Regions from separate parts of the Cryptosporangium phraense genome, predicted to be linked through region 1. Evidence: riboswitches for the same ligand, from Rfam matches in the RefSeq annotation. Region 1 holds a riboswitch; each other region holds the start of a gene.
What was found. A riboswitch is a leader RNA that binds a small molecule or an ion and turns the genes downstream of it on or off. The one in region 1 is predicted to bind cyclic di-AMP.
Positions count from the first base shown of each region.

Region 2: linked by a shared signal. The riboswitch ahead of FL583_RS38420 (C40 family peptidase) and the one ahead of FL583_RS41175 (C40 family peptidase) in region 1 are both predicted to bind cyclic di-AMP.
Region 3: linked by a shared signal. The riboswitch ahead of FL583_RS42395 (LysM peptidoglycan-binding domain-containing protein) and the one ahead of FL583_RS41175 (C40 family peptidase) in region 1 are both predicted to bind cyclic di-AMP.

Region 1 covers NZ_VIRS01000026.1:76,019-86,551, forward strand. The annotation lists gene trxA (thioredoxin) at 1-145, opposite strand, end outside; gene trxB (thioredoxin-disulfide reductase) at 177-1,115, opposite strand; gene FL583_RS29675 (hypothetical protein) at 1,185-2,093, opposite strand; gene sigM (RNA polymerase sigma factor SigM) at 2,090-2,686, opposite strand; gene FL583_RS29685 (protein kinase family protein) at 2,731-4,146, opposite strand; gene FL583_RS41175 (C40 family peptidase) at 4,439-5,146, opposite strand; cyclic di-AMP (ydaO/yuaA leader) riboswitch at 5,314-5,487, opposite strand; gene murJ (murein biosynthesis integral membrane protein MurJ) at 5,899-7,680, opposite strand; gene FL583_RS29700 (NUDIX hydrolase) at 7,677-8,156, opposite strand; gene FL583_RS29705 (CCA tRNA nucleotidyltransferase) at 8,367-9,794, shown strand; gene FL583_RS29710 (flavodoxin family protein) at 9,775-10,371, opposite strand; gene FL583_RS29715 (MFS transporter) at 10,384-10,533, opposite strand, start outside.
Region 2 covers NZ_VIRS01000058.1:12,920-23,452, reverse strand. The annotation lists gene FL583_RS38460 (hypothetical protein) at 1-788, opposite strand, end outside; gene cds1 (L-cysteine desulfhydrase Cds1) at 880-1,944, opposite strand; gene FL583_RS38450 (threonine ammonia-lyase) at 1,934-2,941, opposite strand; gene FL583_RS38445 (Lrp/AsnC family transcriptional regulator) at 3,368-3,820, opposite strand; gene FL583_RS38440 (BldC family transcriptional regulator) at 4,344-4,559, shown strand; gene FL583_RS38435 (UbiX family flavin prenyltransferase) at 4,556-5,179, opposite strand; gene mqnP (menaquinone biosynthesis prenyltransferase MqnP) at 5,176-6,072, opposite strand; gene FL583_RS38425 (menaquinone biosynthesis decarboxylase) at 6,069-7,514, opposite strand; gene FL583_RS38420 (C40 family peptidase) at 7,551-8,528, opposite strand; cyclic di-AMP (ydaO/yuaA leader) riboswitch at 8,543-8,668, opposite strand; gene FL583_RS40650 (hypothetical protein) at 9,012-9,167, shown strand; gene ccsB (c-type cytochrome biogenesis protein CcsB) at 9,263-10,312, opposite strand; gene resB (cytochrome c biogenesis protein ResB) at 10,309-10,533, opposite strand, start outside.
Region 3 covers NZ_VIRS01000004.1:359,119-369,651, reverse strand. The annotation lists gene FL583_RS08690 (helicase-associated domain-containing protein) at 1-82, shown strand, start outside; gene FL583_RS08685 (maleylpyruvate isomerase N-terminal domain-containing protein) at 220-885, opposite strand; gene FL583_RS08680 (AAA domain-containing protein) at 1,338-6,827, shown strand; gene FL583_RS08675 (MarR family winged helix-turn-helix transcriptional regulator) at 7,004-7,450, opposite strand; gene FL583_RS42395 (LysM peptidoglycan-binding domain-containing protein) at 7,627-8,355, opposite strand; cyclic di-AMP (ydaO/yuaA leader) riboswitch at 8,474-8,620, opposite strand; gene FL583_RS08665 (glycoside hydrolase family 6 protein) at 8,940-10,079, shown strand; gene FL583_RS08660 (MBL fold metallo-hydrolase) at 10,102-10,533, shown strand, end outside.

The sequences.
Region 1 (10,533 bases):
GCTCGGCGGCGATCTCGTCGAGGACCGGCGAGACCTTGCGGCACGGTCCGCACCACTCGGCCCAGAAGTCGACGACGACGGGCTTGTCGCTCTGCAGGACGTCAGCGGTCCAGCTGGCGTCCGTGACGGCCTTGGCGTTACCCATTCCTTGCTCCTTCTGCGGGGTGATACGGGAATTACTCGGTCAGCGCGGCGACGTACTTCTCGGCGTCGAGGGCCGCCACACAACCCGTGCCGGCCGCGGTGATCGCCTGCCGGTACGTGTGGTCGACGAGGTCACCACACGCGAACACGCCGGGCACGTTGGTGCGGCTGCTCGGAGCGTCGACCTTCACGTAGCCCTCGGTGTCGACCTCGACCTTGCCCTCGAACAGCGCGCTACGCGGGGTGTGGCCGATCGCGATGAAGACGCCTTCGGCGTCGAGCGTCGACTCCTCGCCGGTGACGGTGTCCTTCAGGCGGACGCCGACGACCTTGCCGCCGTCACCGAGGATCTCGGTCGGGACGCTGTTGACGCGGAAGTCGATCTTGTCGTTGGCCTTGGCCCGGTCGACCATGATCTGCGAGGCGCGGAACTCGTCGCGCCGGTGGACGATCGTCACCGTGTCGCCGAAGCGGGTGAGGAACGTCGCCTCCTCCATCGCCGAGTCGCCACCGCCGATGACCGCGATCTTCTTGTTCTTGAAGAAGAAGCCGTCACAGGTCGCACAGGCCGACACGCCGTGGCCGAGCAGTTCCTGCTCGCCGGGGATGTTCAGCGGGCGCCAGGCCGAACCGGTCGCGAGGATGACCGCGCGGGCCTTGTACTCCCGCTGGCCGACCTTCACGGTCTTGATCGGGCCGGACAGGTCCACCTCGGTGACGTCGTCGGTCAGCAGCTCAGCGCCGAAAGCCTCGGCCTGCTTACGCATGTTGTCCATCAGGTCCGGGCCGTCGATGCCACCCGGGAAGCCGGGGAAGTTCTCGACCTCGGTGGTGGTCATCAGCGCGCCACCGGACTGGACGCCCTCGAAGACCAGCGGCTTGAGAGACGCCCGGGCGGTGTAGACGGCTGCGGTGTAGCCCGCCGGACCGGACCCGATGATGATCACGTTCCGGATCTCTTCGCTACCCACGTCTTCCTCCTGATCGCCGTGACAGTCACGCAAACGCCATGGTAGGTGCCCGCATTCCCGGGTGGCGGTTCAGCGTGCGACGGTGGCGCGGGCCCGTTCGTCGCCGGCTCCGCCGACGCCGCAGTCGGCTCCGGCGGCCACCACCACGAGCTGATTCGGATCGGCGTCCGGCGTGACGATGACGATCGCGGGCGCGCCTTCGAGGGTGGCGTAGTCGACCGCCAGCGGCTCGCCGAGGCCGAGGGCGCCCAGGCAGCCGGCGAGTTCGGCCGGGTCCCGCAGGCGCCTCAGCGCGGCCGGGTACGCGGCCGACGACGCGGGTGCGGGTGCGGCCTCGGTCGAGGGTCCGGGCGCGCGCGGCGAGGCCGCTGCCTCGGTCGGCCCGGAGAGCATGGCCCGGGCCTGCGGCCCGAGTTCCCCGACCGAATACGAAATACCAGAGACGTGGACGCTTCGCGGAGCGGACGGGGCCGAGAGCACACTCGGCCCGGCCTTGCTGTCGCCGGCCGAAGACGTCGTCGCGGAGTCGTCGCTGTTGAGCGCGTTCGACCGGACCACCGACACCCCGCAGAAGCCGATCGCCACGACTGCGGCGGCGGCGGCGATCCATTGGCCGATCCTGGTGGCCCGCTCCCGGCGGGCCCGCTGCGCGCTGAGCCGGTCCGTGGACGGGTCCGACGCCACCCAAGGCCCCGCCGGGCCGTCCTCGTCGGTCTCAGCGGCCCGGGCGGCGGGCTGAGCGGTGGGCTGGAGCGGCGGCTCGGCGGCCAGCGCCGCGTCGAGGCGCATGGCGACGTCGTCGGGCATCGAGACGTCGGGCAGGTCGCCGAGCGCGGTCGTGACCGCGGTCAGCTGCCGATAGGCGTCGGCCCACTCCTGGTCGTCGGCGATGCGGCCGGCCACCACATCGGCGTCCGGAGTGCCGTCGAGGAGGCCCTCGGCGTAGTCCGCCAGCTGATCGAGTTCGGACGGTGTCACCGAGCACCTCCTTCCGTGGGTTCGACGTGTTGTCCGCCGTCGGGGTTCCGTAGATGCCCGAGGCGCAGCGCGAGCCGGGCCCTCCCCCGGGCGCAGCGGCTCTTCACCGTGCCGACCGCCACCCCCAGCATCTCCGCGACGTCGGCGACCGGGTGGCCCTGGACGTCGACCAGCACCAGGGCGATGCGCTGCTCGTCCGGGAGCTCGGCCAGCGCGGCCTGCACGTCGATCGCCGTTTCACGTGAAGCAATCGGGTCGTTCGGCGCGGCCGGTGCGCGGTCGTCCTCGGGGAGCGGCACCGTCGGGCGGGCCTGGCGCCGACGTACCCGGTCGAGGCAGGCGTTGACCACGATCCGGTGCATCCAGGTCGTGACGGCCGCCTCACCGCGGTAACTGGCCGCCGACCGGTAGGCGGAGAGCAGCGCGTCCTGGAGAGCGTCGGCGGCGTCGTCGGCGTTGCCGATCGTCCGGAGGGCGACGGCCCAGAGCCGGTCCCGGTGTCGCCGCACGAGCTCGGCGAAGGCGTCGGGGTCCCCCTGCACGTGGGCGTGCAGCAGGCCCCGGTCGTCGAGCCCGCTGTGCGGCGGTCGCATGGACGCAGAGAGTAGAGCCTGCCGGCCACCGGAAGGTGGACGGCTCAGCTCTTGACCGTGATCTCGGAGATGGCGACCTGGTACTTACCGCGGTCGTTCGTCCCGGTGTCGGTGAGCCAGACGACCAGGAACGGTGTGCTGACCGGCTTCGAGAGCTTCACCGTGGTGCTGCCCGAGGAGGACGACTGCGACGGAGCGATCACCTTGTAGGGGGTGATGTCGGTCGGCTGCGAACTCGGCTGCTCGGTACCGGCCCGCAACTCGAAGGTCGCGCCCGCGTGGTCGAACCCGATCGTGACGCTGGAGACGTTCTTGTTGCCGCCCAGATCGAGCACGATGCCCATGCCCGGCTTGAAGTTGCCCAGCTTCGCGCTCTTGTACTGGTCGGTCTTCCACGACGTGCTCGTCTTGCCGTCGATGGCGTTCTCGAGGTCCTTCGCTTCCGCGAAGTCGCCGTCCGGCGGATCGAGCAGCGTCGCCCGGACGATCTTCACCGGGCCGCCGGTGGCCTGGGCCGGTGCGGACGTGCTGGGCTTGGTCGACGGACCCGACCCCTCGTCACCGCCACCGAAGTTCGGCAGCCCCAGCGCCGCGACGCCGACGATGACGCCGATCACGACCAGCACGCCGACGACGAGCACGCCGATACGCGTCCAGCGCGGGCCGCCGGTGTCGGGCTCGGGCGCCAGCACGGCCAGCGCGCTCAATGCCGGGTCGGCGACGTCGTACCGGCGCAGTTCGCTCGCCAGATCGGCGGCGGTGGGCGGCGGCACGGCCGGGTCGAGCAGGTCCATCGTCAGCGCGTCGAGGTAACCCGGGATGCCGGCCCGGATCTGACGCGGCGAGCACATCCGTCCGTCGACGCGGGTGGCGTCGGGCAGGCCGGTGCGGTGCGGGGGAAGTACGTCCGGCCACTGACCGGTCAGGCCCGCGTAGAGCAGGCCGCCGAGGGCCCTGATGTCGGACGGCTGTTGCCCCGGCCCACCCAGGTGGAGATCGACGAGCGTCACCTCGTCGTCGTTACCGATGAGGACCGTCGACGGCGTGAGGTTGCCGTGGGCGTGGCCGGTGGCGTGGATGCCGGCGAGCGCGTCGGCCGTGTTGCGGACGAGCGCGGCCGCGCGCGCCGGATGCAGTGGACCGGCGGCGAGCGTGTCGAACAACGTCTGGCCGTGGACCCACTCGCGGACGACGTAGGCACGCGGGCCCTCGTCGACGGCGTCGTAGACCCCGATCACCGACGGATGGACGATGCGCCCGGCGGCAACCGCCTCGGCGATCATCTGTTCGGCGGCTTCTCCGCCCGGAACCCGCAGTTCGATGGAGACCGTGCGGTTGAGCAGATTGTCGGTACCCCGCCAGAGTGCGTGCCCGGACGCCGCATCGGCGTACAGAGCCTCTTCCAGCCGGTACCGGCCCGCCAGCACCTCGCCCTGAACGGGCGCGCCGACCTGTGTCACAACCCGCCCTCCCGCAGTATCGACCGCTCCGCCCCTCAGGGTAGGCCGTGCGGCGGCTACTGGGGACAGGTCCATCCTGCCTGTTCCGGCGCGTCGTACGCCACAGGATGAACAGCACTCATAACGAGTGAGTGATCTCGGCGATCACGTTAGCGCGGCGATGCACGTCGGTCCGAGGTGGCCCGATCGGGTGTCGCGGCAGTTCACACCGGTCGGGAACGACCGCGGGGCGGTCCCGGCGCTCGCGCACCGGTCCCGCCCCGCTGTGTCTCACCCAAGAAAATTCTCAGACTCAGACGAGACGGCGGACGACGTACGTGTTGCTCCAGATCTTGCGCTTCGCCACCGGCTGGCCGGTCGTCGACGCGTCCCACATGTAGCTGCCGCCGGCGTAGATGGCGGCGTGGGAGTAGTAGCTACCGCTACCGAACAGGATCAGGTCGCCGGGCAGCTTCGCCGACTTGCTGACCGCGCGCCCGTACTTCGTCTGCTGGGTCGCGCTGTGCGGCAGGCTCTTCCCGAACTGCTTGTAGACGTACTGGGTCAGGCCCGAGCAGTCGAAGTTGTTCGGGCCGGCCGCGCCGAACTTGTACATCTTGCCGGCCTGACGAGCCGCGGCCTTGACGACCGCGTTCCCGTTCGACACCGCCTTGACGTAGTGGTTCGGCGACAGCGTCTTGTGCGCGCTGGTGACGGCCAGCACCACTCGCCAGTTCGAGTTCCCGCCGATGGTGACGGTCCACTCGATCTGACCGGACTTGCGCGCGGTCTTCGTGCTGACCGACTTCCAGCCCGCGCTGGACTGGTACTGCAGCGTGAACTTCTTGAACGACGCGGGGTTACCGCTGACCGTCCCGATCGCGTGCAGCGTCGTCCGTGACCCGGTGCCGACGGACGTGGCTCCGGAGAGCCGTGCGCTGGCCGAATCCGCCGCCGCAGCCGGAGAGGCAGCGACACCGATCAGACCAACACCGAGGGATCCTGCGAGGACTCCGGCCACCACGGTCGCGCGCCGGGAGGCGGCGCGGTGTTTGGGGCCAGAGGTTGCGCGGTGGCGAGCACCGCCGGTGGTTTTGTCCGCGTACGAGACAGACTGATCCAATTCATCAGAACGTTCGTACTGTTTCGCGGGCAGGGCACACCGAGGGGAATGCACCGTATGCAAGGAGATTCCTTCCTGCACGCCTGCGAGGTGAGCTGTCGGGTTCGGGCGGGAAGGTTGATTGCCCGGCCGCGTGCTGTGCGGCTTCACCCCAGGGGTCGCACTCGGAATCGTGGTTCCGGCGACCCCGAACTTCTTGGGTCCCCCGTCCCTGTCCATTTGGTTGGCTACTCGAAGGGACACCGCGGATCTCGTGGACAGGGCTCGGCGTGCGAATCCTGCGGTGTGCGCGGCGTGGCTGCCGCGTCAGTTGCCGCGAAGAACTGAACCTGCGCCTCGTGGGAGTTGCCAGTGCTTTGCGACGTGCATCACAGTCGATCTGTGAAGTTAGTACGACTTCACGCCGATTTCACGTACCGCTGATGTGGTTCTCGTCGCGTCGCGAGTCGGTGACACAACGCTGTGCAACCCGTGACGGGTTGGAAAATCGAACCGGACGAACGACCGGCTATCTCACAGGGCGTAGTGGGCGTCGACAACCACTACCTACGGTATCCGCAGGGTGGCGTTCGTCACGGAAATACCGCGGCGGTTGTGGATAACCGTCAGTGTTTAGAACTACACCGCGTCGACGGTTACCGTCCGAGACGTCAGCGGCCGGGTAGGCGTCGTTTCACGGTGTCAGCGAGCTCGACGACTTCGGCGACCCGGAGCCGGAGAGCCAGAACCGCGTAGACGCCTACCAGGACGATCCCCGCGACGACCAGCGAGACGAATGAACCCGCCTTGCCGATGCCCAGCGCGGCCTGGATGCCGTACGCGACGCCCCAGCTGATCAGGCCGGCGACCGCGGCCGCGATCCCGAGGCGGCTCAGCGTCCGCGTCACGGCCATCGTCTCCAGGCCGCCCAGGCTGCGCTTCAGGTACCGCCCCGACACGAACACCGCGACGAGGTACGAGACCGTGTTACCGCACTGCAGCCCGACGACGACGTAGTCGGTCGGCACGAAGAACAGCACGCCCAGGTCGAACGCGAGCTTGGCCACGACGACCGGGATGTTCAGCAGCGCGGGCGTCCTCGTGTCGCGCAGGGCGTAGAACGCGAAGATCTGCATCTGGCTGATCGCGAACGGCACCAGGCCGATAGCGGCCGCCATCGTCGCGTAGCCGGTCGCGATCGCCTGGTCCTGGCTGAAGTGGCCCCAGCGGAACGCGGTCACCGCCAGCGGGATGCCCAGGACGAGATACGCCGCCGTAGCGGGCACCAGGACGACCGAGGAGAGGCGCGCGCCGAGCGAGAGGTTCCGGGTCACCTCGGGGAAGTTCCGGTCGGCCGCGGCCGAGCTCATCCTGGGCAGCAGCGCGGTGAGGATGCTCACCGCGACGATCCCGTGGACCATCATGAACAACAGGAACGCGTTGTTGTGGATGAGCGGGCCCGGGCCGCCCCGGGTGCCCGCGTAGTTCGCGATCTTGATTACCGGAAGCACGCCGAGCTGACTGACGCCGACGTAGACGAACATCCAGGCGCCGAGCCGGGCCGCCTCACCCAGGCCGGAGCCGCGCAGATCGAACCGCCACTTCCAGCGGAAGCCGACCTTGCGCAGCGACGGCCACAGCACGAAGGCCTGGAGCGCGATACCGAGCGTGGTGCCGACGCCGAGCACCGCGACCTGGGCGCCGGTGATCGTCGAGGGGCTCAGCGTCGCCGGGCCGGGCATCAGCAGGAACACGACCGCGGTGGTGACGACCGTGACGTTGTTCAGGATCGGCGCCCAGGCCGGCGCGGCGAACTCGTTCCGGGTGTTCAGCACGGCGCCCAGCAGCGCGGACAGACCGTAGAAGAAGATCTCGGGAAGAAGTAGGTAGGCCAGCATCGTCGTCAGGTGCCGGCTGGCGTCGGTCGAACGATCGTTGGCGAAGAACGCGGTCAGCAGCGGCGCCGCGATGAGCGCCAGCACCGTGGCCGCGCCGAGCAACAGCGTCGCCGCGGTGAGCAGCTTGTGGGTGAACGCCTCGCCGCCGTCGGCGTCCCGCTTCTTGGCCGCGACCAGCAGCGGCACGACGACGCTGGTGAGGATGCCGCCGAGCAGGAACTCGTACAGCATGTTCGGGATCGTGTTCGAGACCTGGTAGGCATCACCGACCAGGCCGCCGCCGATCGCGGCGCCGATCGCCGCGGTGCGGATGAACCCGGTGGCGCGCGAGATCAGGCTGAAGATCGCCATGACGCCGCTGGAGCGGGCGACGCTGCGCGTGCCGGCCTCGGCCGGGGGCTCCTCCGGCGGGATCTGCTCGGGGATCACCGGCAGGACGGCGGTCGGCTCGTCCATCGCCGAGGCCGCGGGCAGGACGACCGTGGAGTCCGGGTCGTACGGGTTCGAGCGGGGGCGACGCAGGTCGAAGTCCCTCGGCTCGGGACCCGCGCTCACGCAGGACGCTCGAGCAGGTCGGGCACCCGGGCGATGAGCTTCCGCTCGTCCGGGTAGGCCAGCCTGTCAGGGATCTCGCTCAGCGGGACCCACGCCACCTCGGTCACCTCCACGTCGGCGTCGGAGAGCACTCCGGCCACCGCATCCAGGAGGAAATGATGCACGGTCTTGTGGATGCGGCGACCCTCGAACACGAACCAGTAGTCGACCGTACCGAGGGCCGCCAGGACGTCTCCCACGATGCCGGTCTCTTCCGCGACCTCGCGGGCGGCCGTCTGCTCGAGCGTCTCGCCCGCTTCGACGTGACCCTTCGGCAGCGACCACAGCAACCGGCCCCGGCGGTCCAGTTTGCCGATCAGCGCGCCCTCGAGATGACCCGAGTCGCCCTGCACGACCAGACCGCCGGCCGAGACCTCTTCGACCCGACGCAGCCGCCCGGGACCCCCGGGCCGACGCGGGGAGCTTCGGCGGGCCATGAATCTGACGATAGCGCCCGTCTGCGGTAAACGCTGTGAGGCCATCCAGGGGCCGGTCGGTAGCAGGCCGTGTGATATGCGTGCGCCATCGCCGACGACCAGTCGATAAGGTTCACGTCCGTGGCCGACGCATCGAACTCCGAGCCGGAAGCCACTGAAACCGTCGCCTCCGATACTGGTCTTACTGTGCCGCCTACTGCATCTCCTGCTTTGACCGCCGCTCAGCGCAGCGCCGTCGCCGAACTGCTCCGCGTCTCCCCCGTCGCCGACGACCTCGGTCGCCGGTTCCAGGCCGCCGGGCACGAGCTCTACCTCGTCGGGGGGTCGGTCCGCGACGCCCTGCTCGGGCGTCTGGGTGACGACCTCGACTTCTGCACCGATGCCCGGCCGGACGCCGTGCTCGCGCTGCTGGACGGCTGGGCCGAGGCCACCTGGACGACCGGGATCGAGTTCGGCACGGTCGGCGCCTCCCGGCGCGGCCTGCGCCTCGAGATCACGACGTACCGTGCCGAGGCCTACGACCGGCAGAGCCGGAACCCCGTCGTCCGGTACGGCGACTCGCTCGCCGACGACCTCGTGCGCCGGGATTTCGCGGTCAACGCGATGGCGGTCGGGCTCCCCGACCACCGGTTCGTCGACCTGCACGGTGGGCTCGACGACCTGGCCGCCCGCGTGCTGCGCACGCCGGGCGCGCCCGAGGACTCGTTCGCCGACGACCCGCTGCGGATGCTGCGGGCCGCGCGGTTCGCCTCCCAGCTGCAGTTCGACGTGGCCCCCGAGGTGGTCGCGGCGATGACCGCGATGGCCGACCAGATCACGCGGATCACCGCCGAGCGCATCCGGGACGAGCTCACCAAGCTGATCTGCGGCGCCGACCCGGTCGTCGGGCTGCGGCTGCTGGTCGACACCGGCCTGGCCGCCCACGTCCTGCCCGAGCTGCCGAACATGCGGATGGAGATCGACGAGCACGCCCAGCACAAGGACGTCTACGAGCACACGCTGACCGTCCTGCAGCAGGCGATCGACCTCGAGCCGGACGGGCCGGACTTCGTGCTGCGGATGGCCGCTCTGCTGCACGACATCGGCAAGCCGGCGACCCGGGAGATCCAGGACGGCGGCGGGGTCAGTTTCCACCACCACGAGGTGGTCGGCGCGAAGATGACCCGCCGACGGATGAAGGCTCTGCGCTACCCCAAGGACGTCACCGAGCAGGTGGCGACCCTGGTCTTCCTGCACCTGCGCTTCCACGGGTACGGCCGGGGCGAGTGGACCGACTCGGCCGTGCGCCGGTACGTGACCGACGCCGGCGAGTTGTTGCCACGCCTGCACCGTCTGGTCCGCTCGGACTGCACCACCCGGAACAAGCGCCGGGCGGCCGCGCTGGCCCGCTCCTACGACACGCTCGAGGACCGGATCGAGCGTCTGGCCGCCGAGGAGGACCTGGCCCGGATCCGGCCGGACCTCGACGGCAACGCGATCATGGAGCTCCTCGGCATCCCGCCGGGCCCGCTCGTCGGCCGCGCCTGGAAGCACCTGAAGGAGGTCCGCCTCGACCGCGGGGTGCTCCCCCGGGAAGAGGCCGAGGCCGAGCTCTTCCGCTGGGCCGCCGAGAACGGAATTACGACGTCAGAGGGGTAGCGGCCAGGGCCCGGGCGACACCGAGGAGGTTGGCCGCGGCCTGGCGGCCGACCTTCGCCGACCAGTCGTGGCCCTTCTCCTCGTCGAGGTAGTCGGGTCCGGCGCCGGGGCCCAAATGCCAGTACGTCCAGGACTGGCCGGGCACCGTGTAACCGATCTCGATCAGACCGCTGGAGACCGCGGCGATCGCGTTCTTCGCCCCGTCCTCGTTCCCGGTGACGACGACGCCGGCCACCCGGTTGTACGCGACCGGTCGTCCGTCGTCGTCGGTCTCCGACAGCATCGCGTCCATCCGTTCGAGCACGCCGAACGCGACCGACGAGGCGGTCCCCACCCAGGTCGGCGTCGCGACGATCAGGATCTCCGAGTTCAGCACCTTCTCGTGGATGGCCGGCCATCCGTCTCCGTCCCCCAGGTCCGTCTCGACGCCCGGCTTGACGTTGTGGTCGACCACCCGGACGAACTCGATCTGGACGCCGTTGGCGGCGAGCTCGTCGGTGACCACCCGGGCCAGCGCCTCGGTGTTCGAGGGCTCGGGCGAGGGCTTGAGCGTGCAGTTGAGAACCAGGGCGCGCATCGGCGGGCTCCTTCAGTCGGGTCCCGGCTCCCTACCCGATGAATCGAAGAACACTCGGGCCGGCGGCGTGACCGCGCTGACCCGCGACCAGCCGAGGCGATCGGTCCACCGGGCCACCCAGGCCGCCAGCACCAGGTGCCCGACGCCCAGCCCGAGGAACAC
Region 2 (10,533 bases), on a different contig from region 1:
TAGCCGCCGGGGGTCAGCGGCCGGCCGACCGGCGCCCCGGACGTGTCGACGACCCGGACCGCGACGTTCACCGCCGGCCCGGCGGCGCGCGGCTCCGGCGCCGAGAGCGCTCCGGTCGAATCAGGCTCCGTGCGCCTGCGCCACCACCGCCGCCGCTCCCCGATCCGCTCGTCTCCAGCTCGGGGCTCCGGCACCACCGGAGGCGTAACCGGGGCCGGCTTCGCCAGCTCGGCCGCCGCCTCCCCCCAGGCCCGCCGAGGCACCTCCCCGCCCGAGCCCGGCCCGACCGACGCAGACCCGTCAGCCACCGCCGAAACCGACCGGATCCCCTGAGCGTCCACACTCACCACGACACCGAACCGCTGCGCCAACGGACCGAACTGCTCCGCCTCCGCCAGCACGTCCAGCACCAGCACGACCGTCCGCCCCGGCGCCACCAGCGCACTCACGGTCTCGGCCGCCCCGGCCGACCCGAGCGCCGCCGCCAACCCCTGGAACGTGTCGACGAGCACCACCGCCGGAGGCGCGGCCACCGCCCCGATCGCCCCGGCGATCGCTTCCCAGCCCTTACCCGCGACCGCCGACGGCGCCCCGTTCAACCGGACCGTCCGCGGCCGGTCACCGGGCGGGTCGACGGCCATCCATAACGCGCCGAGGTCGATCATCGTCCCGCCGGCGGCCGGACCGACCAGGATCGTCAGCGCAGCAGCACGACCGGCCCCGTGCGGCCCGACCACGAGGACGAGCGGCTGCCGGGCGACGAGCGCGGCCACCTGATCCCTGATCACCGTCTACCCCGACCTCCGGCCCGCCCCCCAGCGCCCACTTGCCGTCAATGCTGCCCTGCGCCCGGACCGAAGGCCAGCGGTTCCCACCGACTCAGCTCGGCGGCGCCCACTCGCCGGTCGCGTCGAAGCGCTCCAGCGTCTCGGTGTACGGCGCCAGCTCCAGCCCGTTCGCGCGCAGCCACCCGTCGTCGTAGTACGTCCGCGAGTACCGCTCTCCGCCGTCGCACAGCAGCGTGACGACGCTGCCGCCACCCTCCAGGCCCGCGATCAACGAGAACACGCCCCACAGGTTCGTCCCGGTCGACCCTCCGACCGGCCGCCCCAGCTTCCGCGTCGCGTACCGCGCGGCGGCGATCGACGCCGCGTCCGGGACACCGATCATACGGTCGACGACCCCGCCGACGAAGCTCGGCTCGACGCGCTGCCGCCCGATCCCCTCGATCCGCGACCCCCGGCCGGTGATCACCGACGGGTCGGCGGCCGACCAGGCCGGGAGGAACGCCGAGTTCTCCGGGTCGACGACGCACAGCTGCGTGGAGTACCGCCGGTAGCGCAGGTACCGGCCGATCGTCGCGCTGGTACCGCCGGTCCCGGCGCCCACCACGATCCACCGCGGCACCGGGTGCCGCTCGGACTCCAGCTGCCCGAAGATCGACTCGGCGATGTTGTTGTTGCCACGCCAGTCCGTGGCCCGCTCCGCGTACGTGAACTGGTCCATGAAGTGCCCGTCGAGCTCCGACGCCAGCCGGTGCGACTCGGCGTAGACCGTCCGCGGGTCGTCGACCAGGTGACAGCGCCCGCCCTGGAACTCGATCAGCGCTACCTTCTCCGCGCTCGTCCCGGCCGGCATCACCGCGACGAACGGCAGCCCGAGCATCCGGGCGAAGTACGCCTCGCTCACCGCGGTAGAGCCCGACGACGCCTCGACGACCGTCGTCCCCTCGCGGATCCAGCCGTTGCACAGCGCGTACAGGAACAGCGACCGGGCCAGCCGGTGCTTCAGCGAGCCGGTCGGGTGCGTCGACTCGTCCTTGATGTACAGCTCCAGCGCCGACCCGGGCAGCGGGAACGTCAGGAGGTGGGTGTCGGCCGAGCGGTTGGCGTCGGCCTCGACCAGCCGGATCGCCTCGTCGATCCAGTCCCGGTCACGCCCCACCGAAGTACTCCAGGTATTTGGCCGGATCCACGTTCCCACCCGAGACGACCGCCACCGTCCGCGCCGCCGGCGGCAGCTCGGCCGCGTGGTACAGGTAGGCCGCCGTCGTCACGGCGCCCGACGGCTCGGCGACCAGCCGGGCCTTCCGGCCGAGCACCCGCACGGCCGACGCGATCTCCTCGTCCGACACGGTCACGACCCCGTCGACGTACTCGCGGATGTGCGCGAACGGCAGCACGCCCACCGACGTCGTCCGTAGGCCGTCGGCGATCGTCCGGTAGGTCTGCTCCGGCGTCCAGGTGACCCGCCGCCCGGTCCGGAAGCTCTCGGCCGCGTCCGCGGCCAGCTCCGGTTCGACCGCGATCACCCGCGTCGTCGGCGACAGCGCCTTGATCGCGGTGGCGACGCCGGAGATCAGCCCTCCCCCGCTCACCGGCACGAGGACGAGGTCCCCCTCGCCGGCCGCGGAGTGATCGGCCCCGAGGTCCTCCGCGATCTCCAGTCCGACGGTGCCCTGGCCGGCGATGATCCGGGCGTCGTCGTACGGCGGGACGTGGGCGTACCCGTGCTCGGCGACCAGCTCCAGCGGACGGACGTCCCGCTCGGCCGGCGGCACGATCAGGATCTCGGCGCCGTATCCCCGGGTCGCTTCGAGCTTCACCGCTGGCGTCGTGTCGGGCATGACGATCGTTGCCCGGATCCCCAGCCGGGCCGCCGCGTACGCGACCGCCTGGGCGTGGTTGCCGCTGGACTGGGCCACGACCCCGCGCGCCCGCTGGCCGGCGTCCAGGAGCGCCAGCGCGTTGCTGGCTCCGCGCAGCTTGAACGCCCCGGTCGCCTGCAGGCTCTCGGGCTTCAGCCACAGCGGACGCCCGGCTTCGGCCCATGCGCACGGGAGCAGCGGCGTCCGCACCACCAAGTCCCGAATCCTGTCCGCGGCTGCCTGAATGTCGCTCAGCGTCACCAATGACGGGGCTGTGGTGGGGATCGCGGTCATGACGGCCACGATAGTCACCCGTTCCGGACGCATCCCCCGTCACCACGTCCGCACGACCACCGAACGACCCCCAGGCCGTGCACAGCCCATTTATCCGCTTTTAAGTGGATGCTAATTCGATCAAGGAATCGCTCTTCCAATTGGAGCCCATCCACCGACCCGTCAAAACCGTATCGCCGTTCGACTCAGTGGCCCCAACCGTTCCCCCTAACGGCTCGCCACTCTCGGTATCCGAGTCGGGACGCGCGAGATGCAAATCGTCGGCGAATTCCCGATCGCCTAACCCGTGACCGATACTCGGAGGCGGCAAATTGTCGGCACCCCGACAGCAATTCGAGTCTTGTGTCGACCAAAATTGGTTGCCGTCGGAAACAGGACCGACCTAAAGCGAACGTGACTGCGGCTCACGTTCGGAATCCGTCCGGTTCAGCGATCGTCCAACGGACGCGCGCGGCCTTCCCATTTCGTGGATAGCACAACGGTCGTACGGGTTCGGGCGACGCCGTGGATGCGGTTCAGCCGGCCGATCGTGTGCTCGAGCGCCGCCACGTCGGGCACCCGCACGAGAAGCAGGAATGACTCCTCACCGGCGACGAACCAGCACGACTCGACTTCCGGCAGGCGGTGCAGCGCGTCGGCGATCTCGTCCTGCTCCGAGCTCTCGGCCTGGATCACGCCGATCATCGCGGTGACGCCGAGACCGATCGCCGTGGTGTCGACCGACGCGTGATAACCGGTGATGACGCCGGTGGACTCGAGTTTGCCCACGCGGTCGTGCACGGCCGGGGCGGACAGACCGACGCGCCGCGCCAACTCCGCGTACGTCTCCCGGCCGCTGCTCCGGAGCGTGTCCAGCAACCGCCGGTCGATCTCGTCCACGACGCTCCTCTCCGGCGGTCCGGCTCCGCACCGATACCGGCCGCTCACCAGCCCAGAGGGCATCGTAAGCCGCGGCCGGGCGGCACGCTGACCCACGCCCGCAGGCAAACCGCAGTAGGCCGACGTTGTCGCGCCGAACGTTGTCTTCTGGAAGTGCAAACATCTCGTTCGATGTGGACCGAAGAGCACTCGTTGAACAGAGCTCGACAATTCGTGACCGCAGACACAGGACTAGGTCTTCGGAATCGAACCAACACGCCGAAGCCTTGCCGACGCTGTGTCAACCAGCCGAGAAATCTCCGTAATCGCAGGTCACCCCGGTAGGGACTGGTCGGCACCAGCGCGAATCGATGTGCGGCCACACAATCGGTGATGCATCGACCATCGACTCCCGATCAGATCAGTTTGGCCGTTTCCGGTCGCCGACCGGACCTCCGGTGCTTGAATGACTCGCGAACCAATAACGCCGCGCCGTTCCGGCGCATCAACGTGCGATTTCGCACCGGCGAGAAGAGAGGCGAAAGTGGAGGTTGGCGAGCGTCTACTCACCCCAGGTGAGGTCGCGGCGCTTTTCCGGGTGGACCCGAAGACCGTGACGCGGTGGGCGGCCGCTGGGCGAATCAGCAGCATCCGCACCCCGGGTGGTCACCGTCGCTTCCGGGAATCCGAGGTCCGCGCGCTGCTCGCATCTGGTGACCCGGATGTCGAACTCGAAGAGCGGAGAGCAGCGGGGCACTAAAGAAGCGCCCGTGCCCCACCCAACTCTCCGCGCCATCTGGTGAAGAGGGTGTGGCCGACTCCGAGGGTGTCGAGCACCTTCCCCGCAACGAAGTCGACCAGCTCCTGCACCGTGGAGGTTCCGGCATAGAAGCCGGGGCTGGCCGGCAGCACCACCGCTCCGGCGTCGTGGAGCGCCAGCAGGTGGACGAGGTGCCCCCGGGATAGCGGGGTTTCCCGGGGCACCACGACCACCGGCCGCCGCTCCTTCAGGTTCACGTCCGCGGCCCGCTGCAGCAGATCCTTCGAGAGCCCCAGTGCGATGCCGGCCACGGCCGCCGTACTGGCGGGCACGACGACCATCCCGCGCACCTGGTACGAGCCGCTGCTCGGCCCGGCCGCGAGGTCACCGGGCGGCCAGTAGCGCACGTCCTTCAGGTCGCGCCCGAGCCAGGCCGCGACGTCCTCTTCCCAGTGCGCGTCCCGGATCGTCCGGCCGACCTCGTCGAGCAGCGTCAGCCGCGCGGCCCGCGACACCACCAGGTCGACGGCCTCACCGGCGTCGAGCAGCCCGTTGAGCACCGACTGCGCGTACGGCGTACCGCTCGCGCCGGAGACGCCGACCACCCAGGGCAGTCTCACCAGGTCAGGTCCTGCCGGAACACGAGGTCGGCCAGCGCGAACAGGAACAGCACGATCCCGATGACGCCGTTGGCGGTGAAGAACGCCCGGTTCACCCGGGACAGGTCGTCGGCCCGCACGATCGCGTGCTCGTAGGCCAGCACGGCCGCGGTGAACGCCATTCCGGCCCACCAGAGCCACCCGTAGCCGGTCATCGCACCGAACCAGACGTACAGCGCCACCGTGACCACGTGGACGACCGTGGAGGCCCGCAGCGACGCGGCGATGCCGAACCGAACCGGCACGCTCCGGACGCCGATCCGCCGATCGACCTCGACGTCCTGGCAGGCGTAGATCAGGTCGAAGCCGCCGATCCAGGTGCCGACCGCGAGCCCGAGCACGAACGCCGCCCACGACCAGTGCCCGGTGACGCCGATCCAGGCGCCGAGCGGAGCGATCGCCTGGGCCAGCCCGAGGAACGCCTGCGGGAAGTCCGTGAAGCGCTTCGCGTACGAGTAGATCGTCAGGAAGAACAGCGCGATCGGCGAGAGCACCAGGCAGAGCCAGCCCAGCCAGGCCGCCGAGGCCAGGAACACCACCAGCGCCACGACCAGGCCGACCCAGGCCGACCGCACCGACAGCGCCCCGGTGACGAGCTCCCGCTGGGCGGTGCGCGGGTTCTGGGCGTCGATGCGCCGGTCGATGATGCGGTTGGCGGCCATCGCCACCGTGCGCGCCGCGACCATCGCGATCGTGATCACGAGCAGCGTCAGCCACTGCACCGACCGGCCCTCGGTTCGCATCGCGGTCAGCGCGGCCACGTACGCGAACGGCAGCGCGAACACCGAGTGCTCGATCATGACCAGCCGCAGGAAGGCCTTGACCTTGTTCGGCGCCTCGACCGTCTCGGTCACAGGCCCAGCTCCCGCCAGCGCGCGTCGACCTTCGCGACCACTTCGGGGCTCATCCGCATCTCCTCCGGCCAACCCCGGTGGTAGCCCTCGGTAGGCAGCTTGCGGGTGGCGTCCACCCCCAGCTTGCCACCCCAGAACTGCTGGTAGGACGCGTGATCGAGGTGATCTACCGGACCCTGGGTGAGCAGGATGTCGTGCGCGTAGTCGACGTTGCCGAACGCCCGGAACGCGACCTCGCGGTAGTCGTGCACGTCACAGTCGGCGTCGACCACCACGATCAGCTTGCAGAGCGAGAGCAGCCCGGCGCCCCAGATCGCGTTCATGACCTTCATCGCGTGCTTCGGGAACCGCTTGTCGATCGAGACGATGCAGCAGTTGTGGAAGACGCCGGCGTCGGGCAGGTCGTAGTCGACGATGTCGGGGATCATGAACTTGATCAGCGGCAGGAAGATGCGCTCGGTGGCCTTGCCGATCGGCCCGTCCTCCTGGGGCGGCTGGCTGGTGATGATCGACTGGTAGATCGGCTTGCGCTGCGTCGTCATGCACTCGACGTGCAGCACCGGGAAGTCCTCGACCGGGGTGTAGAACCCGGTGTGGTCGCCGAACGGGCCCTCCGGGGCGCGCTCGCCCGGCTCGAGGTACCCCTCGAGCACCACCTGGGCGTGCGCGGGCACCTGCAGCGGCACGGTCAGGCAGTCGACCATCTCGACCCGCTCGCCGCGCAGGAAGCCGGCGAACAGGTACTCGTCGATGTCGCCGGGGAGCGGCGCGGTCGCGCTGTACGACACGGCCGGGTCGCAGCCGAACGCGATCGCGACCGGCAGCCGCTGGCCGAGACGCTCGGCGACCGCGTGGTGCGCGGTGGAGTCCTTGTGGATCTGCCAGTGCATGCCCAGCGTGTTCCGGCTGTGCTGCTGCAGCCGGTACAGGCCGAGGTTGCGCGCGCCGGTCTCCGGGTGCTTCGTGTGGGTCAGGCCGAGGTTGTGGTAGATCCCGCCGTCTCCCGGCCACACCTGCAGGCCCGGCAACCGGTCGAGGTCGACCGCGTCGTCCTTGTAGACGACTTCCTGGCTGGGCGCCGTCTTCACCCGCTTCGGGGGGACGTTCTTCAGCTGGGTGAGTTTGCCCAGCGCCTCGCGGAAGCCGCTGAAACCCTGGGGCAGCTCGGGCTTGAGCAGACCGGCGATGCGCTGCCCGATCTCGTCGAGATCGTCGACGCCGAGGGCCAGGGCCATCCGGCGCTCGGTGCCGAACACGTTCATCACGATCGGCATCTCGCCGCGCGTCGGGTTCTCGAACAGCAGGGCCGGACCGCCGTCGCGCACCACCCGCTGGGTGATCTCGCTGATCTCCAGCGTCGGATCGACCGGCGCGGTCACCCGCTTGAGTTCACCGGCCTTCTCCAGCCGCTTCAGGAACTCACGAAGGTCGGTGTGGGCCATGAACACCAGTATTCATGGCCCACCGACCTCTCGCTTCTAGGGGCGGCCGGCCCCGGCGTACGGCATGTTCGCGACCTGCTCGACCTGGACCGGCTGGCCCTCGGTCGGCGCGTGCACGACCTGGCCGTTGCCGATGTAGATCGCCGAGTGGTGCAGGTCGGAGTAGAAGAACACGATGTCGCCCGGCTGCAGGTTCTCCCTGGAGACGTGCTTGATCATGTTGTACTGCTGGTGGGCCGAGTGCGGCAGGTTCACGCCGACCTGCTTCCAGGCCATCATCGTCAGGCCCGAGCAGTCCCACTGGTTCGGGCCGGCGCCGCCGAACACGTACGGCTCACCCTGCTGCGCCAGCGCGAACTGCACCACGACGGCCGCGTTACCGCTGGCCTGCCCGTTGTACGTCGCGGTCTGGTACGAGCTGCCGTACTGCTTGGCGTAGGCCGAGCGACGGATCTGCTCCCACTTGTCCTGGTCCTTCTGGATCGACTTGCGCTGCGTGTCGAGCTGCTTCTCGATCCGCGTCGCCGTCTGGACCTGGAGGTCGACCTTCTTCTTCGTCCCGTCGAACTGCGCCTGGTACGCCTTGGCCTCGGTGATCGTCTGGCGCTGCTGCGCCGACAGCCACTCGACGGTCGCGAGCTGGTCCAGGAAGTCGGCCGGCGAGCCCGTGTCGATGATCGACGAGGAGAGGCGCATCCGACCGTCGCGGTACGCGGCGGCGGCGATCTTGCCGACCGCGTCCTGGGACGCGTCGAGCTTGGCCTGCGACGCCGACAACTGACGATTCAGCCCGGCTTGCTGCGTCTTGACCCGCTTGAGCTGGACCTTGGCGCTGTTCATCTGCTCGTTGACTTTGTCCATCTTCACACCGAGCGCGTCGAGTTGCTTCTCGGCTTCGGTGAGCGACGGAGCCGCACTGGCGCCGCCTGCCGGCAGCAACGCCACGCTCAGCACGGCGGCGACGACGCTGACCAGAACGATCGGACGACGAGCGTGAGTCCGTAAGGGCCTCACTGGCGCGGCACTCCTCACTCCCACTAGGCCGCTTACCGGGTTAGCTGACGGGTTCGGGCGGGAGCTGCCCTACCGCCTCGACGGCGGATTCACCCCGGGAACTCGGTTCCCCGGTTCTTGCGATTCAGCGGCGACTGCCCGACGCCATCCATGGTGAACGGCGGACGTTCGGAGAGTCGTGGGACACGGTAGGCCATGTGTTACTCGCCGGTCCAGCCTCGTCCGGCTTTCTGAGTGAACGTCTAACAGAGGACAGCGCCGAGTAGTTAGTCCACTCCGGAGCGCTGGCTTAAGCGCCTCTTAATGCGGTTACGTCGTCGCATCGTTCGAACGGCGGATGATTTGCTCCACTGTGGATCGCCGAACGGAGGACCTCGCGGCCGTGACGCCTGTGGCGCCCGATACGCCCGTTAGCTACCGCCCAGATTCCGACTTTTGGGGTAATTTGTCGGTAACGAGCGCAGTACCGAGGGGGACGAGACCATGGCTCAGCAGACCGAACACGAGGACGTGGTCGTGGTCGGCTGGCTCCGAGGCGACGACTACGAAGCCGCCCTCGCCTACCGCCGCCGAGAAGACCTCCCCCGTCCGGCCGATCAGCCCAAGTCCTCCGACGAGCCGACCCCGGAACGCCGCTGACGGCACCCAAGAATTAAGGTTTCACGACCTCGCCCTGAAGCCTCCGAGTGGCGCAGCCCACACCGCACTGGTGCTCCGCACAGAGCCCCTTGGGCTCACAGCCCGGAGTACGAGTGCAGGCCGCTCACGGCGAAGTTGATCACGTAGAGGTTGATCATCATCGTGATGAAGCCGAGGACCGCGATGAGGGCGGCCCGGCGACCGCGCCAGCCCGTGGTCGCCCGGGCGTGCAGGTAGGCCGCGTACACGACCCAGGAGATGAACGCCCAGGTCTCCTTCGGGTCCCAGCCCCAGTACCGGCTCCACGCCGCCTCGGCCCAGATCGCGCCACAGATGATGGCGAACGTCCAGATCGGGAAGCCGAACGCGTGCAGGCGGAAGGACAGTCGCTCCAGACCGTCGGCCGCAGGCAGGTGCCGACCGACGCCGAACGGGAAGCCGGGGGACTTCGCCGGGCGCCCGGCCGCGATCCGCCGGTCGTAGCCCTCGCGCAGCAGGTACAGGATCGCGATGACGCCGGCGGTCAGGTAGATCCCCACCGAGATCGACGCGGCCGACACGTGGATCCACAGCCAGTACGAGTTCAGCGCGGGCATCAGCGGCCCGGCGTCCACGTACAGCACGGTTCCGGCCAGCCCCAGCAGCAGCACGACCGGCAACATCACGAACATGCCCAGGTACCGCACCGGGCGCCGGGCCGAGACCACGAGCCAGGTGATCGTGCCGACCACGCACGCGACCGACACGAACTCGTACATGTTGCCCCACGGCACCCGACCGGCCGCGATCCCGCGCGCGGCCAGGCAACCGATCTGCGCGAGCGCGCCGAGAACCGCCGCCGCCACCGCGAACCGCCCGAACCAGGCCGCCCGCCCCCCGGTGATCGGCGCCCCGCCCCCGGCCCCCGTCCCGGTACCGGCCGCGGCGCCGACCGGCCCGGCCGGGGACACCGGCGCGTCGCCCGACGGACCTCCGGCCCCGACCAGCACCCGCGTCCGTTGCGCCGGGGTCGCGGCGCGGGCCGCGACCAGACCGCGCCGCCCGAAGGCGAACTCGATCGCGTAGCCGAACATCGCCACCGTGTACGCCAGGATCGCGACGACGAGCAGCGTGTTCGAGAGATCAGCGAGCTGGACTTCGGTCACGACGATCCTTCTTTCCCCACGGCGACCGACTCCTTGGTGTCGGCCGGTACGTCAGGTGGCGATTGAGCGGCGACCAGCCGCTGGGACAGCGCATCGAACTCGGAGGCGAACCGGTCCGGATCGGTCCGGGCCAGGCCGCCGACGGCCATCCGGCCGTCGGGCGAGATCCGGACGAACAGCCGACGCCGCCGGACGGTCAGCGACGTGATCAGGCCGAGCAG
Region 3 (10,533 bases), on a different contig from region 1:
CGCGGTCACCGCGTTCTGCCGACTCCGCACCGCCGAACGAATGTTCATCCTGTCCCGAATCCGCGCGGTCACTCCCGCCTGAGGAAATGTCGGGTGTGGCGCCGGCCCGGTCGTGGACCGACGCCGGTCCCTGGCTGCGCTGTCCGCGCAGGGCATGTAGGCGAGCGTCCTGGCCCGGGCGCTGCTCTGGCAGACCGCGCTGCCGCTCCGTGCCGGGTCCTAGAGCGAGCGCAGGTAAGGAGCCAGGGCGGTGACCGACGGGGTGGTCGGGGCGGTGCGGCGGTAGAGCGCGAGCATCGTCCCGACCGGGTCGTCGCCCTCGGTCACCGCGGCGAGCAACTTTTCCCCGCCCGGCGCGAGCCAGGCCGCGAAGATCGGCGGGTACCCGTCCGGCCCCGGTGCGCTCGCCCCGCGGAGCACCAGCGACGCCTCGTCCGGGGGAATCGTCCAGGAACCGCCGGTCGCCTCGGCCAGATCGTGCCCGTGGATCAGCAGCTCGCCCAGGATCACCGCGCTGACCGGCGTCACCGTGGTGCGTCCGCCGCCGTGGAAGCGGAAGCTGAGGTCGTCGGGAAACCCGCGGAGCACGGCGAAGCTCGCCGGACCGTCGGCCTCGAGCAGGGAGGCGAGCACGGCGAGGTCGCGCTCCGGGGTCTCGGCCAGAACCGTGGCGTTCAGCGCGGCGGTCTCCTCCGGAGTCCTGCTCCGGCGCCGGTCACCGAGCGCCCGCCGGTAGACCGTGAGCACGTGCGCGACCAGGTCGGCCACCGACCACTCCGGACAGGCGGGCACGGTCCGCCCGCCCGCCCCGGCCGGGGTCGCCCGCACCGACGCGACGAACCGCGAGTGCGCCCGCTCCAGTGCGTCCTCGATCTCCGCGCGCATCGAGCCCTCCCTCGCTCAAGTCTGGAGCATCAGGGTTGCTCCAGTCTGAAGTACCGGCAACCGGAGCCGCACCACCTACGCGATCACGCCGGATCGAGCGACGAATCACGCGCCGCTCTCACCGCGATGATCGAGCGATTCGAGCGTCGGGTGGAGCCGTCGACGCGGCCGCGAGTCGAGTGACGTAAATTCTCGCTCGTCGCAAGGGCGCGATCTCGGCTCGTAGTCACCGGATGCCACAGGGTAGTCAGGTGGTCTACCGTGCCTCATCCGGCCGGGTGAGGTGTCGCTGGACCCCTGCCCTCGGGGCGGTGTTCACCGGTACGGTCGGCCGAAGGCCGGTGGGGGATCGAGAGGCGCTAGTGACGGCGGTGTTTCCAGTGACGGCGGCGACCGACCGGGTCGAGGCATTACGTAGTCGCGTGTCGCGCTTCGCCGACTATCTATCGGCGGTGCGAGCGCTCTCCGCCCGCCCGGCCCGAACGCTCGACGCGGCCGAGTCGGTCGTGTGGCAGGCGACCCTTCCGGCCGGGAAACCGGGCTGCTGGCTCGCCGGTGACCCGATCCCCGAGACCGAACCCGCGCCCGAGGCCGAGCGATGGCTCGAGCTCCGTCGTCCGCCGCGGCCGCGTCCGCCGGACCTGCCGGCCGTCGTCCGCTCGCTCCTCGACGGCACGGTCGACGACCCCCGCCGCCGCCCCGCGCTCCGCGAGGGGTGGCGCGAGATCGCGGCCGAGCGCGACCCCGACCTCGATCTGGACGCCGTCGAGCCCGCCGTCGACGAGTGGCTGGCCCGGCTCTGGCAACCCTGGTCGATCAAGGCGGCCGAGGCCGACGCGGTCCGTGGCACGTATTCGCGGCTGGTCGAGCTCCGTCAGGCGGCCGTGCGGCTGGAGGCCTCGCACGAGCTGGTCTGGGGCTTCGGCCTGTTCCGCGGCCTGGTCGGCGGCCTGACCGTCGAAGACCCGCTGCTGGCCGCGCCGATCTCGATCGACGTCGACCCCGACTCCGGCGCGCTCACCGTGACGCCGACCGGCGAGCTCCGGCTGCAGACCGACGCGTTCGAAGCGCTGCCCGACGCACCGGACGCCCGCCTGCACGACCTGGCCGGCCCGGGCGGCGCGATGAGCCTCGACCCCTGGGAGCAGGCCGCCCGCACCGAGTTCTACCGCTCGGCGCTGCGTCGTCTCGGCCTGCCACCGCGGGTCGTCCGCCACGACGCCCAACTCGCCGAGCCGCACATCCGCGACACCAGCCTGCTGATGCTCCGGCCCCGGCGGACCGCGCTGGCCGGGTTCCTGGGCGATTTCCGGGCCGCGCTCGCGGCCGGGCACGTCCCGTCCGGGTCGCTGGCCGCGCTGCTGGCCGACGACCCGTCGACGCTCGTGCTGCCCGACGACCCGCCCGAGCAGTGGCAGTCGATCGGCGAGCGGCTGCTGTTCCCGCTGCCCGCGAACCTCGAGCAGGAGACGATCGCGCGCCGGCTGGCCCGGCAGCGGATGGTCGCGGTGCAGGGCCCGCCCGGCACCGGCAAGACCCACACGATCGCGAACCTGATCTGCCACCTGGTCGCGCACGGCCGCCGGGTGCTGGTCGTGTCCCATCGCGACGAACCGCTGGCCGAGGTGCGCGACAAGCTCCCGCAGGCGCTGAAACCGCTGGCGATCAGCGTGATGGGGTCCAGCGCCAAGCAGCTGGGGCAGCTGGAGACCGCGGTCCGCCAGCTGCAGGCCGAGGCCGGCGCGCTCGACCAGGAGGCCGCGGCCGAGAGCCTGGCCGAGCTCTGGGCCGCGCTCGACACCGCCGAGCAGGACCTGGCCGGCAGGTACAACGCGATGCGCACGGTCGCCGACCGCGAGAGCAGCACGTTCCTGGTCGACGGCGCCGAGGCGACCGCGGTCGAGGTGGCCGAGTGGCTGTGGGCCAACGAGGCCCGGCTCGCGCTGGTCGCCGACACGATCGACCCGTCCGCGCCGTTCCCGCTCACCGACGCTGAGTTCGCCGAGTTCACCGTGCTCACGAACACCTACCGGCCGGAGGACCTGGGCGACGCCCAGCGCCGGCTCCCGGAGCGGGAGTCCCTTCCCGACGGCAGCCGGTTGGCCCGCGCCGACGAGCACAGCGAGTCGCTGCGCCAGCGGGTCGGTTCGCTCGCGTCGCTCGGCGTCGACATCAACGCGGTGCGGTCGGCCGGACGTCCGACGATCGCCGGGACGGCCGACGAGATCTGGCGGATCGCCCACCGGGCCCGGGCCTACCAGCCCTGGCAGTGGCGGCTCGCCGGTCGGCTCGCGGTCTCGCCGGCCTGGCGTGAGACCTGCCAGGCCGAGGTCGCCGGCTGCACCGAGATGCTCACCGAGACCGCCCGCTGGCGCAGCGTCCTGGCCGGACGCGCGGTGCAGATCCCGGACGAACTCTGGGCCGACCCGCGTCAGCTCCGCACCGACCTCGACATGCTGCGGCTACGCCTGGTGGAGGCGCGCGGGGTCAGCCGTCTGATCCACCGTCGGCTGGCCTCCGTCCGGGACGAGATCCGCGTCGACGGCGCTCCGCTGCGCACGGTCGACGACGTGGACGCCGCTCTCGCGACCGTGCGGCTGGACTGGGCCCGCCACCGCCTCACCGAGCGCTGGAACCACTTCGTCGCCGAGCTCGACGGCCCGCAGGCGCCCGACGACCCCAGCACGGTCGAGGTGATCGGCGGGTACCTGCGCGAGGTCGGGGACGTCGTCGACATCGGGCTGCGCTACTGGCCGACCGTGCGCGACCGGCTGGCCCCCTACCTGCGGGCCGGCAACCCCGGCGAGGCCGACTGGGCCGACCCGAACGCGCTGGCCACGGTGGCGACGCGGGTCGCCGAGCTGGTGGCGGTCTTCGACAGCGACGACGCCGAGCGCGAAGGCCGGGCGGTCCGCGCGGTGCTCGACGAGGCGCTGCTGGACGCCAACGCGTCGCCGCACTGGCGCGAGCTCGACCGGGCCTGGGCGACCGGCGACTACGACCTCTGGGAGGCCGTGCTCGCGGACGCCGACCGGCTGCGTGCCGCCGGTCCGGCCATGCAGCGCTGGCAGGAGCTGCACGCGTCGCTGGCCACCGTGGCGCCGCTGTGGGCCAGCCGGATCGCCGCCGAGGGCCGGCTGCCCGACCCGGCGACCAGCCACCAGGCCTGGAACTGGCGACGCGCCGACACCTGGCTCCGGCTCGTCATCGGGCCGGAAGACACCGGCGCGCTCGGGCGGCAGGCCGACGCGCTGCGCGAGCGGGCCCGGGAACTGGTCGGCGAGCTGGCCACCCGGTCGGCCTGGCTGGCGGCGGCAGGCCGGATGGACGATCAGGCCCGCGACGCGCTGGCCGGCTGGGCGTCCGCATTGCGCAAGGTCGGAAAGGGATCCGGACGCCGGTCGGCCGGCTGGACCGCGCTGGCGCAGCAGCACATGCGGGACGCGGTGGCCGCGGTACCGGTCTGGATCATGTCGGTCGACCGGGCGGTGGCGCAGTTCACCGGCGGGACGACGCCGTTCGACGTGGTGATCGTCGACGAGGCGAGCCAGTGCGGGCTGCTGTCGATGCCGGTGCTGTCGCTGGGGACCAGGGCCGTCGTCGTCGGCGACGACCGGCAGATCGGGCCGTACGCGATCGGGCTGGCCCACGACGAGGTGGCCCGGCTCGGGCAGGACCACCTGGGTGACCTGCCGTCGTGGCCGCTGTTCGACGTGACGACGAGCCTGTACGACCACGCGGTGCGCCGGTCGCCGGAACCGCTGATGCTCACCGAGCACTTCCGGTGCGTGCCGGAGATCATCTCGTTCTCCAGCGAGCAGTGGTACGACGGCACGGTCCAGCCGCTGCGGGCCGACCGCGGCAAGCTCGACCCGGTGCGGGTCGTGCGGGTGCCGGGCATGCGCGAGAAGCGCGACCGGTACGGCGAGGTCAACCTGGCCGAGGCCGACGCGCTGGTCGCGACGATCTCCCGGCTGGCCGCCGACCCCGAGTACGCCGGGCTGACGTTCGGCGTGATCAGCCTGCTGGCCAGCAGCGGGCAGGCGCAGTACATCAACGAGCAGCTCGTGCGTCACCTGGGCGAGCAGGAGATGGCCCGGCGGGCGCTCAAGGTCGGCGACTCGTACACGTTCCAGGGCGCCGAGCGGGACGTGATGTTCGTCAGCCTGGTCGTGTCCGACCGCGACGAAGCGCGAGCCGCCTTCACCGGGGCCGACCACCACCGCCGGGTCAACGTCGCCGCGAGCCGGGCCAAGGACCAGATGTGGGTGTTCCACTCGGTCGGCCCGGAGAACCTCCATCCGGACGACGCCCGGGCCGCGCTGCTGCGGTACTGCGCGGCGCCGAAGCTCGGGCTGGCCGCCGTGGCGGCCGAGCCGATCCCGGACGAGACGCTGTACGCGGCGTGCGAGTCCGAACTGGAGCGGTCGGTCCTGCGCCGGCTGCTCGACCTGGGCGTGCGTCCGGCCGTGCAGTACCCGATCGGGCGGCACCGGGTCGACTTCGTGCTGCCGACGAACGACGGGCGCCGGCTGGCGATCGAGTGCGATCACGGGCGGTACCGGGGTGCGGCCCGGTGGGCCGAGGAGATGCGTCGGCAGGCCGTGCTGGAGCGGGTCGGCGGGTGCGTGTTCTGGCGGGTGCGCGGCACGCTGTTCGCCCGCGACCCGGACGCCGCGCTGGCCGGCCTCTGGCCCCTGATGGACGACCTCGGCCTCCTGCCGGAGGAATCCCGCTGGCTGGTGGCCCGCGACCCGGCCGAGCCGGCCGAGGACGCCCAGCCGGCCTGGCCGGCCGAGGACGCCCAGCCGGCCTGGCCGGCCGAGGACGCCCAGCCGGCCTGGCCGGCCGACGAGACCCAGCCTGCGTATGACGAGCAGCCGGCCTACGACGAGCAGCCGGACCGCGAGGCGCAGCCGGCCCGGTCGGCCGACGAGGCGGAGACCGAGGTGACGCCGGTCGACGAGGCGCCGGCCGAGGAACCGATCGATGAAGCGCCGGAGGACGAGGCTCCCCTCGTCGTCGCCGAGGCCAGGCCCGACCTCCCCGACGAGGCCACCGACCCTGAGGTCACGCTCCCGGCGGCCGAGGAAGATTCCGACGACCCGGACGAGTGGGCCGACGACTGGCCGGCCGAGACCCCCGCGCCCTACAACGACCTCACCGTCCTGCTCCCGATGATCACCGTGCCCGACCCGGAACCTGCCGACGACGAAGAGCCGGAACCGGCCATCGCCGGCCGCCTCGACGAACTCCGCACCGCGGTGCAGAACCTCGAACCCTCGATGGTCGACGCCCCCACGATCCCGACCCCCGACGAACTGCTCCGCCGCGACCCGTCCCACCCGGCGATCCGTCTCCCCGGCCTGGCCAAGACCGCCGACGCGGTACTCGTCCCGCTGACGCCCCCGGCGCTCCCCACCCGTCGCCCGACCTCCCCGGCCCCGGACGGCGCGGCCCAGGTCTCGCCGGCCGGTTCGCCGGTCAGCTGGTGGAAGGAACAGAAGGACGAACCGACCGACCTGACCCGTCAGCTCCCGGTGATCAAGGAGCCCGAGCCGGAACCGGAACCCGCGGTCGAGGTGTCGTACCAGGAGGTCGGCGCGATCCGCCCGGACGAGGCCCGCGCGATCCTGCGGGCCTATCGCTCGGGAGTGGACACCCCGGTGCAGCTGGGCGGCAAGATCGTCGGCTGGGCCTGCTACTACCCGGACGGCTCGATCGAGGCGCAACGCAACCGGGCCAACGTCGAGCTGATGCGTCAGGAAGAGGCGAGCACGGAGACGGCGGGCTGGCTGACCGCGGCGGAAGCGACCGCGATCGTGTCCGCGGCCGAGCAGGGCCAGGACGTCCCGGTCGTCGACCCGGCCTACGGCCCGGTCGGCCTGGTCCGCTTCACTCCGGACCCGGAGAGTCCCACGGTCCTGCTGCGACGGTCCTAGGCCCTGTCCTGCGAATCCGTGCTCGGCTGCGGCTCCGCTCAGCCGCCGCCAGGCCGCGTTGTCGGGATGTCCGGATACAACAGCTGCACCAAATGAGCGACAGCCGGACATCCCTCCGCCTTGCCTGACGACGGCTGAGCGGTGCCTCGCTGCGAGCGAGATTCGCAGGACAGGGCCTAGCCGCCCAGTAAGACCAGCAGGCGGTTCAGTGCCGGGAGGGCGGCCGCGAGCGCCTCGAGATCGTCGGATCCGAGCTGCTCGGCGGCGGCCGCGGCGATCCGGCGCCGGTGATCGGTGTACCCGTCGACGAGCTCGGTCGCCGACGCCGTCAGCGTGAGCCGGACCGCGCGGCGGTTCTGCGGATCGGGCAGGCGCTCCAGGTGTCCGCTGGCGGTGAGATCGCCGACCAGCGTGCTCACGGTGTTCGGCGCGGTGCCCAGCGCGGCCGCGACCGCCTTCACCCCGATGCCGGGCGCGTTCTGCACGACGCGTAACACTTCCATCTGCGCGGACGGGAGCGGCTCGTCCGGCAGGTCGCTCCGGGACGCCCGGCGAAGTGTCCGATGTAGCCGACCGAGCAGCACGCTCAGCTCGTCGGCGACCGCGCCCGGTGTGGCCGACATGACACTCCTTTGTGGTCATTTACGGCAGGCGTGACCCCCGCCACCTGCAGGAAGAGCCATGATGGCGGTCGCGCCGGGCGGCCCGCAGTCCTCCGTTCAGACCGACTCGGACGGCCGTACGCCAGGGGGTCCCGGCACGGCGACCGGGACCCCCTGCTTTCAGGTGTTCTGTCCGTCTATCCGATCAGGATCTTCTGTCCAGGATGGATCAGGTTGGGATCGGCGCCGATCAGGGCCCGGTTCTTCTCGAAGAGCACCTGCCACTCGACGTGGTGCGCGGCGGCGATCGTGACCAGGCTGTCGCCGGCCCGTACCAGGTACGTCGGCACCGCCACGACCGTCGGTTTCTGCGACGTGCTGAACATCCGCTGTGGCACGAAGTCCACCACCTCGACCGGACGCGTCACGACGGCCGACCGCACCGCGGTCACGCTCTTCTTCCGCTGTACGGACGAAGACGCCGACTTCTTCCACGTGTGCTTCCACGTGTCTTTCCACGTGTGCTGGGTCTTCTTCCGGTACGAGGTGTGCTCCCGGTACGGGTTGCCCGACCGCTTGTAGCTGCGGCTGGCCTCGTTCAGCGAAGTGGTGCGGTACCTCTTCTTGCTGTACCCCTTCTGCCCGCACGTCGGCCAGGCTCCGATGCCTTGGCTGCGTAGCACGCGTCTGGCGACCGTGATCTGTTCCAGGCGGGTCGCGTTGTTCGCGCTCGTCGCGAACTGGTGGCCGCCGTGGGCCCGCCAGGTCGACGAGGTGAACTGCAGGCCCCCCTTGAACCCGTTCCCGGTGTTGATGTTCCAGTTCCCTCCGCTCTCGCATTGCGCGATCGCGTCCCAGTTCACATCCGCGTTGGCCGGTGTTGCTCCGACGACCAGCGGTGTGATCCCCGCGAGACCGGTGGCCACGGCGAGTGCCAGGCCCCGTCCTAGCGGGTTCAGGCGCCGTGGCGCCCGATGCCGTCCACCCGCGTCACGCGGGCATTCGGCGTTGAGCTGGGTGGGATGGGAAGACTCCTTAGACATATCCGACCCTCTCCACGCCTACGAGGTGAGCTGTCGGGTTCGGGCTGAGTCGGCCCGGCCACGCTATAGGTGGCTTCACCCCGAGGCGTCGAACTGCGACGCCGGAAAGTGGGTCCCCCGCTCCTGCCGGAAGTTCGGGTCTCATCGCCCGGGGCAGGATTCGGCGTAGCCGGGCGTGAGGTCCGCGGTGAACGGACGAAAACGACAGAACCACAAAATAGGGTGAATGCCAAGTTACCCGCCCGTGATACAGAAAAGTGTCGCGCGAGACCATTAAGGCCTCAATGCGGTCCCTAGTGTTCAGCCGAATCGGTGTGAACCCAGAACGCGGGGATTTGGAGCGGTCTAAGGCGATTGACCGTGTAACTCCGGAAGGGAGTGGTAACACCACGAGGAACTCTTAAAGAGTCCTCAAGGGCCGGGTGCCGGAATGGGAGCACGCGTTCGCTTTCGACAAGATGGAGCGCATGCCTCTCGCTCGACACCGTCGTGGACGCACGAAGGGCCGAGTGCTCACCGCTGGATTGGGTGCGGCCGCACTGGGGTCGGCCGTCGTCATCGGCGGCACGAGCCTGATCGCGGCGAACGCGACCGGTCGCCCGGAACCCACCTGCGCCCCCACTGGATGCTCATCGTCCGAGGACCGCAAATCCAAGGGTGCGCGTGAGAGCGCTTCGCCAAAGCGGTCGGCCATCGCCTTACCGCCGGGTGTTCCGGCCTCGGCGAAGCCGACGCCCAAGCCGGTAAAGGCCGCCTTGGGCCCGCTCTACGTCGATTCCGAGGGCCAGGCCGTGGAGTGGGTGGCCGCGAATTCCGGCGACTCGCGGGTCGGCCTGATCCGGGACCGCATCGCTGATCAGCCCCAGGCCCGGTGGTTCGCGGTCGACAACCCCGGAGACGTCCGCGGCGAGGTGCGGACGTATGCCGCGCGGGCGGCGTCGAGAGGCCGGGTGCCGGTGCTCGTCGCCTACAACATGACGAACCGCGACTGTGGTGGCGCCAGCGCCGGCGGGGCCGACAGCGCGGACGGCTACCGCACCTGGATCGGCAATTTCGCGTCCGGCCTGGGCTCCGGGACGTCGATCGTCGTCCTCGAACCGGACGCGCTCCCGCACCTGACCGACTGCCTCTCCGCCGACGGCCATCAGGAGCGTCTCGACCTGCTCGGGTACGCCGCGAAGACGATCAAACAGCAGAGCCCCAAGGCGCGCGTCTACTACGACGTCGGCCACTCCGCCTGGCTCGGGCCGAGCGAGGCCGCGAGCCGCGCGAAACGGGCCGGAGCGGCCCGCTACGGCGACGGAATCGCGCTCAACACGTCGAACTACCGGACGTCCGGCGCCGAGGTCGCGTACGGCAAGCGGGTGCTGGCCGCGCTCGGCGGCGGGCAGCTGGTGGTCGACACGTCACGCAACGGCAACGGCCCGGCCGGCGACGGGGAGTGGTGCGACCCGTCGGGCCGCAAGCTGGGCCGCAACCCGACCACGGCCACCGGGGACGCCCAGGTGGCGGCGTATCTGTGGGTCAAGCGTCCGGGCGAGTCCGACGGGTGCAGCGGCGCGGCCGGGCAGTTCATCGCCGAGACCGCGTACGAGCTGAGCTCCTAGGCCGTCGGGGTACGGTAACCACGTGGCCGAGTTCCCGTCGTTGCACTTCCTCGGGCATTCGACGGTGCTGATCGAGCTCGACGGCGTCCGCGTGCTCACCGATCCGGTGCTGCTGCCCCGGGTGGCCAACGTGCTCCGGCGCACGGCCGCGCCGCTCGACCCGGCCCTGCACGCGAACGTCGACGCGGTCTGCATCTCGCACCTGCACGCCGATCACCTCGATCTGGCCTCGCTGCGCCGGCTGGGCCGCTCCACGCTGCTGGTGGTGCCCGAGGGCGCCGGCGAGTTCCTGTACCGCAAGGGTTTCCGGGAGGTCGTCGAGCTCGCCCCGGGCAAGTTCCACGACGTCGGCCGGGTGCGGATCACCGCCACCCCGGCCGTTCACGACGGCCACCGCCCGCCGTTCGGACCGCGCGCGCTCGCGGTCGGCTACGTCGTCGAGGGTGCGACGTCA